3 regions of the Shinella sp. 838 genome follow, and region 3 is predicted to be linked to each of the others. Evidence: predicted binding sites of a transcription regulator. Region 3 holds the regulator's gene; each other region holds the start of a gene.
What was found. The regulator LexA, encoded in region 3, represses DNA repair genes until DNA is damaged. The targets are predictions, from matches to a motif close to TGTTCNNNNTGTGTTCNG.
Positions count from the first base shown of each region.

Region 1: the regulator LexA is predicted to act here: its motif matches at 1,833-1,850, upstream of parE (DNA topoisomerase IV subunit B).
Region 2: the regulator LexA is predicted to act here: its motif matches at 1,013-1,030, upstream of P9A16_RS17205 (single-stranded DNA-binding protein).

Region 1 covers NZ_JARSBQ010000011.1:105,862-109,122, forward strand. Annotated here, with positions in the region: gene parE (DNA topoisomerase IV subunit B) at 1-1,828, opposite strand, end outside; gene P9A16_RS26100 (alpha/beta hydrolase) at 2,117-3,001, shown strand; gene tpiA (triose-phosphate isomerase) at 3,055-3,261, shown strand, end outside.
Region 2 covers NZ_JARSBQ010000005.1:22,927-26,187, forward strand. Annotated here, with positions in the region: gene P9A16_RS17200 (hypothetical protein) at 178-510, shown strand; gene P9A16_RS17205 (single-stranded DNA-binding protein) at 1,202-1,603, shown strand; gene P9A16_RS17210 (hypothetical protein) at 1,803-2,051, shown strand; gene P9A16_RS17215 (DNA -binding domain-containing protein) at 2,151-2,432, shown strand; gene P9A16_RS17220 (transcriptional regulator domain-containing protein) at 2,540-2,827, shown strand; gene P9A16_RS17225 (DUF2285 domain-containing protein) at 2,805-3,261, shown strand, end outside.
Region 3 covers NZ_JARSBQ010000001.1:1,549,095-1,552,355, reverse strand. Annotated here, with positions in the region: gene P9A16_RS07335 (molybdopterin molybdotransferase MoeA) at 1-1,166, shown strand, start outside; gene lexA (transcriptional repressor LexA) at 1,265-1,990, shown strand; gene P9A16_RS07325 (ComEC/Rec2 family competence protein) at 1,984-3,261, opposite strand, start outside.

The sequences.
Region 1 (3,261 bases), on a different contig from region 3:
GGCCGTTGAACACGGTGCGCATCAGTTCCTCGCGATGCGGGTCGTCGCGGGCATAGAGCGTCTTGCCGCCCTGGCTGAGGCGGTAAAGCGGCGGCACGGCGAGATAGAGATGGCCGCCACGGATGAGGTCGGGCATTTCCTGATAGAAGAAGGTGATGAGCAGCGAGGCGATGTGCGCACCGTCGACGTCGGCGTCGGTCATCACGATGACGCGCTCATAGCGCAGGTCGTCCTCGCGGTATTTCGAACGCGTGCCGCAGCCGAGCGCCTGCACCAGGTCGGAGATCTGCTGGTTGGCGCCGAGTTTTTCGCGGCCGGCGCTGGCGACGTTGAGGATCTTGCCGCGGAGCGGGAGGATCGCCTGGTTGGCGCGGTTGCGCGCCTGCTTGGCCGAGCCGCCGGCCGAATCGCCTTCGACGATGAAGAGTTCGGCGCCTTCGGCGGAATTCTGCGAGCAGTCGGCCAGCTTTCCCGGCAGGCGCAGCTTGCGCACGGCGGTCTTGCGGCTGACTTCCTTTTCCTTGCGGCGGCGCAGGCGCTCTTCGGCACGCTCGATCACCCAGTCGAGCAGCTTTGCGGCTTCGCCCGGATTGTCGGCGAGATAGTGGTCGAAGGGGTCGCGCAGCGCGTTCTCGACGATGCGCTGGGCTTCGACGCTGGCAAGCTTGTCCTTCGTCTGGCCGACGAATTCCGGCTCGCGGATGAAGACGGAGAGCATGCCGACGGCCGAGATCATCACGTCGTCGGTGGTGATGGCGGCGGCACGCTTGTTCTGCGTCAGCTCGGCATAATTCTTCAGGCCCTTGGTGAGCGCGATGCGCAGGCCCGCCTCGTGCGTGCCGCCGTCGGCCGTCGGAATCGTGTTGCAGTAGGAGTGGATCAGCGAATCGCCGCCGTACCAGGTGACGGCCCATTCCAGCGAGCCGTGGCCGCCCGATTTCTCGCTCTTGCCCGCAAAGATCTCGCGGGTGACGGTGTAGTCCTTGCCGAGCGTCGCCTGGAGATAGTCCTTGAGGCCTCCGGGGAAGTGGAAGACCGCCTTTTCCGGCGTTTCCGAACCCTCGGGCAGCAGCGACGGGTCGCAGCTCCAGCGGATCTCGACGCCGCCGAAGAGATAGGCCTTGGACCGGGCCATGCGGAAGACGCGGGCCGGATCGAAATGGGCGTGTGCGCCAAAAATTTCCGGGTCTGGATGGAAGCGCACCTTGGTGCCGCGGCGGTTGTGCACGTCGCCGAGCTCCTCCAGGCCGCCGACCGGCTTGCCGCGCGAAAAGCGCTGGCGGTAGAGCTTCTTGTTGCGGGCGACCTCGACCTCGAGATGGTCGGAGAGGGCGTTGACGACCGAGACGCCGACGCCGTGCAGGCCGCCCGAGGTCTCGTAGGCCTTGCCGTCGAACTTGCCACCGGCATGCAGGACCGTGAGGATGACCTCCAGCGTCGACTTGCCCGGCATCTGGGGATGGTTCTCGACCGGGATGCCGCGGCCGTTGTCGGTGACGGACAGGTAGCCTTCGGCATCGAGATTGACCTCGATGAAATTGGCGTGGCCGGCGACGGCCTCGTCCATCGAGTTGTCGATGACTTCGGCGAAGAGGTGGTGCAGCGCCTTCTCGTCCGTGCCGCCGATATACATGCCGGGGCGCATGCGGACCGGTTCGAGACCTTCCAGCACGCGGATCGCCGAGGCGTCGTAGCCGCCGGTGCCTTCGCTCGGCGGGGCAGGGCGCGCCTCGCGGGCAGGGGCGGCCGCCGCAGCGGGCTTTTCGACCGGCGGCGTGGCTGGCTGGGAGGGCATGTTGGCGAAGAGGTCGTTGCTGTCGTCTTGCATGGGCCGTTCAGATTTTGTTCCGTTTGCCAGTTTCGCCGCCGGTCCGTGACGGACCGGGGTCTGGCGCAAAAAATGTCGTTTAGCGAATCACTTGCGACTCTGCCAGATTCCGTGGGCTTTCGCGATGCCGGCACGGCGTGCCGCCCCGTCCGTCTTCGGCCGCATTCGTGCGATGCCGGATGGTCTGACCGGCCTCAAGGATGCGCCAAGCCGCGCCAACCGCTGGCGGAGGATTGCGTTGCGGGCGGGCGGATGGCAAGTATCGCAGCCTCCAGGGAGCCACAGTTCATGCGTCAGTCCACAGTTCATTGCCTTTCCCGGCTGTTTTTGGCCGCGGCCCTTGCCTGCTCGATGACCGGCGAGGCGGCGGCGCTGAGCCTGAAGCCCTGGAAAGACGACCTGTTCGGCTACGGCACCGTTGTGGAGACGAGCGACGACGGGGCGCTCACGGTCGTCGACTACCAGGAACTGCGCGACATCAACGGTCGTGACCAGGTGCCGGAGCGCCGGGTGAAGGCGGCCTATGTCTCGACCGCGGTGAAGAAGGCGCAGAAGAATGTGACGATCGACACGCCGGCCGGGCCGATCGACGTCGCGATGACCGGCAAGGGGGAGGGCGCGGCCTTCACGGTCATCTTCATCCACGGCCGCGGCGGCGACCGGCGGCTCGGCAACAACGACTGGAATTTCGGCGGCAATTTCAACCGGCTGAAGAACCTCGCCCTGCAGAATGGCGGGGTCTATTACGCCCCGAGCGTTCCCTCCTTCGACGACAAGGGCGCCGCGCGCATCTCCGGCCTCATCCTGACGGCCAAGGCGCTGTCGCCGGATGCCCCGGTCATCCTCGCCTGCGCGTCGATGGGCAGCTTCATCTGCGCCCGCGTGGCGCGCGATCCGGCGGCGGTGAAAAGCCTTGCCGGCATGGTGCTGATGGGCGGGGCGGCGGACGGCGACTACGGCAAGACGCCGGCCTTCAAGGCGAAGCTGCCGGTGTTCTTCACCCATGGCGACAGCGACAGCGTCTATGCCGCAAACGACCAGATCGCGGTGTTCCGCCGGCTGCGCAAGGCCGGTGTGCCGGCGCGCTTCGTGCTGTTCCAGACCGGCGGCCACGGCACGCCCGTGCGCATGACCGACTGGCGCGAGACGCTCAACTGGTTGTTTGCGCAATAGGCGCCGATTTGCTACGCCGCAAACCACGCGAATTTCAAGGACAGGGAGGTCTCATGACACCGGATGTAACCCCGCTCGTTGCCGGGAACTGGAAGATGAACGGCACGCGCGCATCGCTCGACCAGATCAAGGCGATGGCCGAAGGCGTGAAGGGGCCGCTTTCCGACAAGGTCGAGACGCTGATCTGCCCGCCGGCGACGCTGCTCTATGTCGCGACGGCGCTCTGCGACGACAGTCCGCTGATGATCGGCGCGCAGGAC
Region 2 (3,261 bases), on a different contig from region 3:
ATCCTTGCAGAACCGGAACAGTAGCATAGTCGCAGGCGGAGCGTATCTACGGGCAGCCTGTCGTGATCCTCAATCGATCATGTGGAGGCTTCCATGTCGCTCATCCTGCTCGCCATCTCTTTGACGATCGCGTTCTGAATCTTTGCCTACAACCTTGCGATCTACGCTTTACCGTTCATGGTTGGGCTGTCCGCTGCCCAATATACTTGGGGCGCCGGAGGCGGCATCCTCCTGTCGGGACTGGCCGCCATCGGCGCGGCGTTGGTTTCGATTGGCCTCGTCATCGCAGTTCTCGGCTTCGCCAGGAATCCGGCTCTGCGGCTGATCGCTCTCGCCGTCTTTGCCGTACCGGCCGTCATCGCCGGATATGCACTCGTCCACGGCGTAGCGAAGAACGCCATCGACCCCGGCCTGATGCTCAGTTTGCTTTCCGGCAGCGCCGGGCTGTTCATCGGCATCGCGGCAATGGTCAATCTGAATGCCCTCGGCGTGTCCTTGTTTTCACGCTGATCGGCAGCGAAGTGAAAAACCCGGCGGCTTGCGCCGCCAACCCCGGTTCCCCCAACAAAAGGCTGTAGCGCCGCCGCTGCGCTTTGCATCCTCCGCCTCCAGTCTGCTTCGCCCGGCCGAGGATGTCGGTCATCGGTGCCAGATCCGCGGATCGTGGGCAGTCAATGCTAGCTGCGGCCTCCACTTCCTGTAGTGGATGCGAACGCAGAAACCGTCGCATGCCTTTTCGCAAATCGTCCGGATCGTGCCTTCCACCGCCGAAACGGCGACACGGTGCTGTTCCGTGCCTCGGAACCCTATAGCCGCACCATTCTCGTCCCGCCCAGCCTGTCCGGGAGATGACGCGAGGTGGCCGGAAGGGGAGAAGGTCGGGAGTCGCCCCGAACTGCGCAGGTCCGTGAGCCTGCCTGGTCGCTGTTACCGGTGAGGACGATGGTTCTGCTGCGCGTCCCCGTATTCGTGCTTTCAAAGGCACCAATCCCTCCGACTGACTGATCCCCTAAGTTCGTTCTGTTTCCTCCAGCAACCCCGGCGGCTCCCAGCCGTGTTGCCGCGCAAGCGCGGCTGCCCGCCCCACCTGGGGCCTTAGGGGCAAGCTGCCGATAGGTTCGGCAGTTGCGGGAGTCTCCCGACGGCCTTGGCCGGGTCTCGTCGGAGGGATGGTCCCTCCGAGAAGCAACGGAGACTTACAATGCAGAACATCGTCATTCTCGCCGGCAACATCGGTCAGACCCCCGAAACCCGCACCACTGAGGGCGGTACCCGGATCACCCACTTCACGCTTGCCACCTCGCGCCCCCGCTACTCGGTCGGCAAGGTTGTCCGGGACGAGAGGGGCTACCGGATCCAGGATACGGAATGGCACCGCATCACCGCCTTCAACGGCCTCGGCAAGACGATCCAGGAGTATTGCGAGAAGGGCATGAAGGTTCTGGTTCGCGGCCGCATCCACTACACGAAGTGGACGGACCAGCAGGGCAACGACCGCTACGGATGCGAGATCATCGCCGAGACGGTCGACTTCCTGAGCCCGGCGAAGCAGACCGAAAGCGAGGACGGCAAGTTCATCGACGACGATGACATCCCGTTCTGAGCGGGAACCGCGAAGCCCGGCGGCGCAAGCCGCCGGGTTCTTTCATGGCAGGCCATGCGCCGAGACGACCGAATCAGCTATCAAAGGAAAGCTGTTTGCAATGTCGATCAGGCATTTCATGCTGGCGAAGTGAGCCAAGAACGACTAGTTTAGTCGTAGTTCTGGAGTGCGCACAGGTCCGAATGGGAGGTGATCATGCATGATCACCGCCCGACAATCACGGGCCGCGCGCGCGTTGCTGGGTTGGACACAGGAGACGCTCGCTGACAAGGCCCGAGTAGCACTGACCGCACTGAAACGCCTCGAATCCGAAAGCGGTCTCGAAGTGTTCGAATCGACGCGCGATCAGGTGCGCCGGGCCCTCGAATCGGCCGGGATTGTTCTCCTTTCGACAGACAAGGGCGAAGGAGTTCTGCTCCTGCATGACAGGATCGATTCGTCCCGGTAGTCACGCCGGGCACCAAGCTACCAAACCCTTGTCAAAAAAAGGGGCTATCTCCTGAGCGAGATGGTTAACGGACTTAGCGCGCGTGAATATGGTGGCTCGATGGGACAGGAGACGCAAACATTTCTGGACGAACCACCGTTCAGCGAAACGATCACGACTTATGACCGCACACATATGAAGCTCTACATGCGGCTGGTCGACGCCAACCGCGACGGCGCAGACTGGCGCGAGGCGGTGCATATCCTGTTTGGCCTCGATCCCGATCAAGACCCCAGACGCTGCCGCTCTATCCACGATGCGCATCTGGCGCGCGCCCGGTGGATGATGGAGCGCGGCTATCGCGAGCTGGTTCGTGAGAGCCAGCGCGGGTCGCCATCGTGATGCGTCGGACGCATCACCTGTTGAGGCTCAACTGACTTTCGCAGATCAACCCAAACGGGAATCGTGATTCTCCCAAAGACTTAGACAAATACTTGGGAGGATCAGCGATGACACCCGACGCATCGATCTGGCGTTCCTCGGAATATGATCATCTGGACGGCCTGACCGCGTCCGATCTCGCCTGGGAATGGCTCCGCCGCAACGACGCCTATGACGCGGATTTTGAGGCTTCGGCCTCCGCTCGCGGAATGCATGAACCACTGACCGTGCGAATTCGACAACAGTGGGGGTTGCGATTTCCCGGTCGATCCCCTGACACCTCCGCCGGAAGCGCCAGTCTTCTGGCTTCCGCAGGAGGACACAAGCGTTGTAATGCTCGCCGAGGCGCCCGTTGACCTCGGCTCCGGTATCACGAGCGATGCTCCCGCGCTGTGGCGGCAGGGGTCGCCGATGGGCGATGATGACGCTGCATTTCGTTTAGCCCTCGCGAACGGTCAGTCCCTCCAGATCATTGACCACGCCATCGACGGAAAAGAAAATGCCGTTGCGGTCATTCCTCTCGGCATAGACGGCTTCGACCGGATCGAAGCCGTCTATCGCTTCCTTTCAGCCTTGCATGGCCGCGCCATTCCCCCGGACACGCGCCTGACGCGTCAGCAGCGCGCCCGCCAGCGCCGGATGCTGCGCGCCTTCGACGGCTATCGCGCCGGCGCCACGCAGCAGGAAATCGCCGAGATCATTTTTCGCATCGACCATCTCGACCGTGACGCTTGGCAGGCGTCTTCCATCCGCCACGCCATCAAGACGCTCCTGCGCGATGCCCGCGCCA
Region 3 (3,261 bases):
CACAGCAGACAGAGCTGGTCCGGCTGCACGAGGCGGATGGCCGCGTGCTTGCCGAGGATGTCGCTGCCAAGTTGACGCAGCCGCCCTTCGACAATTCCGCGATGGACGGTTATGCCGTGCGCCACGCGGATATAGCCACGCTCGGCTCGATCCTGAGCGTTGCGGGCATGTCGTCCGCTGGCCACGCCTTCCAGGGCACCGCAGGCCCCGGCGAGGCCGTGCGTATCTTCACCGGCGCCCCGCTGCCGGCCTTCGCCGATACCGTGCTCCTGCAGGAAGATGCCGAGGTCCTGGAAGACGGTCGCATCCGCACCACCTTCCTCACACCGAAGGGCCGCCACATCCGCCCGCGCGGCCAGGATTTTTCCGAAGGCGAAATCGTCCTGAGGACCGGCGACGTGCTCGATGCCGGCCGCCTGACGGTCGCGGCAGCCATGAACCATGCGGCGGTGACCGTCTATGCACGCCCGCGCATCGCCGTGCTCGCCACCGGCGACGAGCTTGTGTCGCCGGGCACGCCCCCAGGCGCCAGCCAGATCATTGCATCCAACACCTACGGCGTCGCTGCGCTCGCCCGCGCGGCAGGCGCCGAGGTGATCGACCTCGGTATCGTCGGCGACGACAAGGACGCAATTCTGAACGCCGTGCGCCACGCACTGTCGCTCGGTATCGATGCGCTCGTCACACTCGGCGGCGCATCTGTCGGGGATTTCGACCTTGTGCAGCCCGTGCTCGGCGAAGCCGGCATGGACCTCGATTTCTGGCGCATCGCCATGCGCCCCGGCAAACCCCTGATGGTCGGCCGCCTCGGCGACGTGCACGTCGTGGGCCTGCCCGGCAACCCTGTTTCGAGTCTCGTCTGCTCGCACCTCTTCCTCGTTCCCCTCGTGCGCCGCCTCGCGCGCCTTCCAGCGGAAAACCGCGAACGTCCGGCCATTGCCGCCGTGCCGCTCAAGGAGAACGACCACCGGCAGGACTATGTTCGCGCACGCATTGCCCGCGACCCCGCCGGAGACCTGCTCGTCACGCCCCTCGACAAGCAGGATTCCTCCATGATGAAGGCCTTCTCCGCATCCGAGGCCCTTCTCGTCCGCGCACCCCACGCGCCGGCGGCCCCTGCAGGCGCGCCCTGTACAGTGCTTCTCCTGCGCGAACCATCCGCCTGAACAGTACTATTATTGTTTCAGCAGCCCCTTGCAGAACACATATGGAACAGATAGTGTCTGTTCTGGATTTGTTTCACTCGATTCTCGGTGGAGGGGCCATGCTCACGCGGAAACAACAGGAACTTCTCCTGTTCATTCATGAACGGATGAAGGAGTCCGGTATTCCTCCCTCCTTCGACGAGATGAAGGACGCGCTGGATCTCGCGTCGAAATCGGGCATCCACCGCCTCATCACGGCGCTGGAGGAACGCGGCTTCATCCGGCGCCTGCCGAACCGGGCCCGCGCGCTCGAGGTGATAAAGCTTCCCGAAGCCTATACCCAGAGCCTGCAGCCGCGCCGCGGCTTTTCACCTGCCGTCATCGAGGGCAGTCGCGGCAAGCAGCCCCCCGCTCCCGTCGCCGCCCCGCCGCAGCGCACGCCCGTGGCCGAGGTTTCCTCATCCGTCTCCGTGCCTGTCATGGGCCGCATCGCTGCCGGCGTGCCGATCTCCGCCATCCAGAACAACACCCATGACATCACCGTTCCGGCCGAGATGATCGGCAACGGCGATCACTATGCGCTGGAGGTCAAGGGCGATTCGATGATCGAGGCCGGCATTCTCGATGGCGACACGGTGATCATCCGCACGGCGAGCAGCGCCAATCCCGGCGAAATCATCGTCGCGCTTGTCGACGACGAGGAAGCCACGCTGAAGCGCTTTCGCCGCAAGGGCGCGTCGATCGCGCTCGAAGCGGCAAACCCCGCCTACGAGACCCGTATCTTCGGGCCGGACCGGGTAAAAATCCAGGGCAAGCTGGTCGGCCTCATTCGCCGCTATCACTGATCGGCCGGCTGATCGAAACTGCCCGTGCGCCAGTCGTAGCTGCGGTGGCGGGCCCAGGGCCGGTCGAGACTTTCCACGGCCGGTGTGACCTGCGCAGCTGAAAAGATGTTGGATAGGCCTTCGGCGGCCGGGTGGATTTCGAGGGCGCCGGTTCGCCTCAGGTGACGCACAGTCACCAGGCGCGCACCCGAGCGGCAGGCCTCGAGCCGCAGGGCCAGGGACAAGACGACGAGGTCGGCAGCGTCGCAGGCCGTGCCCAGGAAGGCGACGTCGTCGAGGGTCACGATCCGCCAGCCGCTTGGCGAGACGGCGGCGCAGAAGGCCTTTGCCTCGCAGACGAAGCCATTGCCGGCCCGGGCCGCCGCGAGCGCGGACGCCATGGCGTCCCTCGCCTTCTGCCGGTCGGCCTTGCGCCGGGGCTTGTTTCGGCTTTCTGCGGCACCCGTGGTGCTGACGGCTTCTTCAAGGGTCAAGCCGGCGCTTCTGCGGATCTCGGGTTTTACAAGTTCGCCGAGCCGAAGGGCGCGCCGCCACTGCGCATAGATGAAGTCTGGCGGTCTTGCCCGGTTTGTGGCGACGGTTTCGCCGCGAAGGATGGCAACGAGGCGGCCATCCTCGGACACCAGCGCTTCCGGCGTGGCACCTCCAGCCGGAAAGCAGGCGATGGCGAGGCCGATCCCGACAAGCAGCGTTCCCGCATGGCGCAGCCGCGTGCGCAGGATGCAGACAAGCCCGCCACCAAGACCGATCAGCAGGAACGCAATCGAGGGAATGCGGCCGGTGACGATCTCGCCCTTCCAGCTCGCAACCCATGTCGACAGCGCGATCATCCACTCGATGCCCTTGCCCATGATCGCGAAGGGCACGCCATCGAGGCCGAAAGGCATGAGCAGTACGGCGATGAGGCCGAAGGGCATGACGATCGCGCTGATGACAGGCATAGCGAGCAAGTTGCCGGCAAGTCCATAGGCCGGGATGCGATGGAAATGGCCGATGGAATAGATCAGGGTCGCGAAGCCGCCGATCAGCGAGGACAGGAGCAGCCCGCCGAAGAAGCGCCCCAGCGCACCGCCGAACAGTTTCAGGCGCCCTCCCTCGCCCTCGCGGCGGACGGGACGTTCCCGCCAGGCCGCATAGCCGGCGACGAGCCCGAGCGTTGCGGCATAGGACATCTGGAAGCCCGGATTGGTGACGGCCGACGGTGTCATGGCAAGGATGACGATGGCCGAGAGTGCCACGTTGCGCAGGCTGATCGCCGCACGGCCGAACAG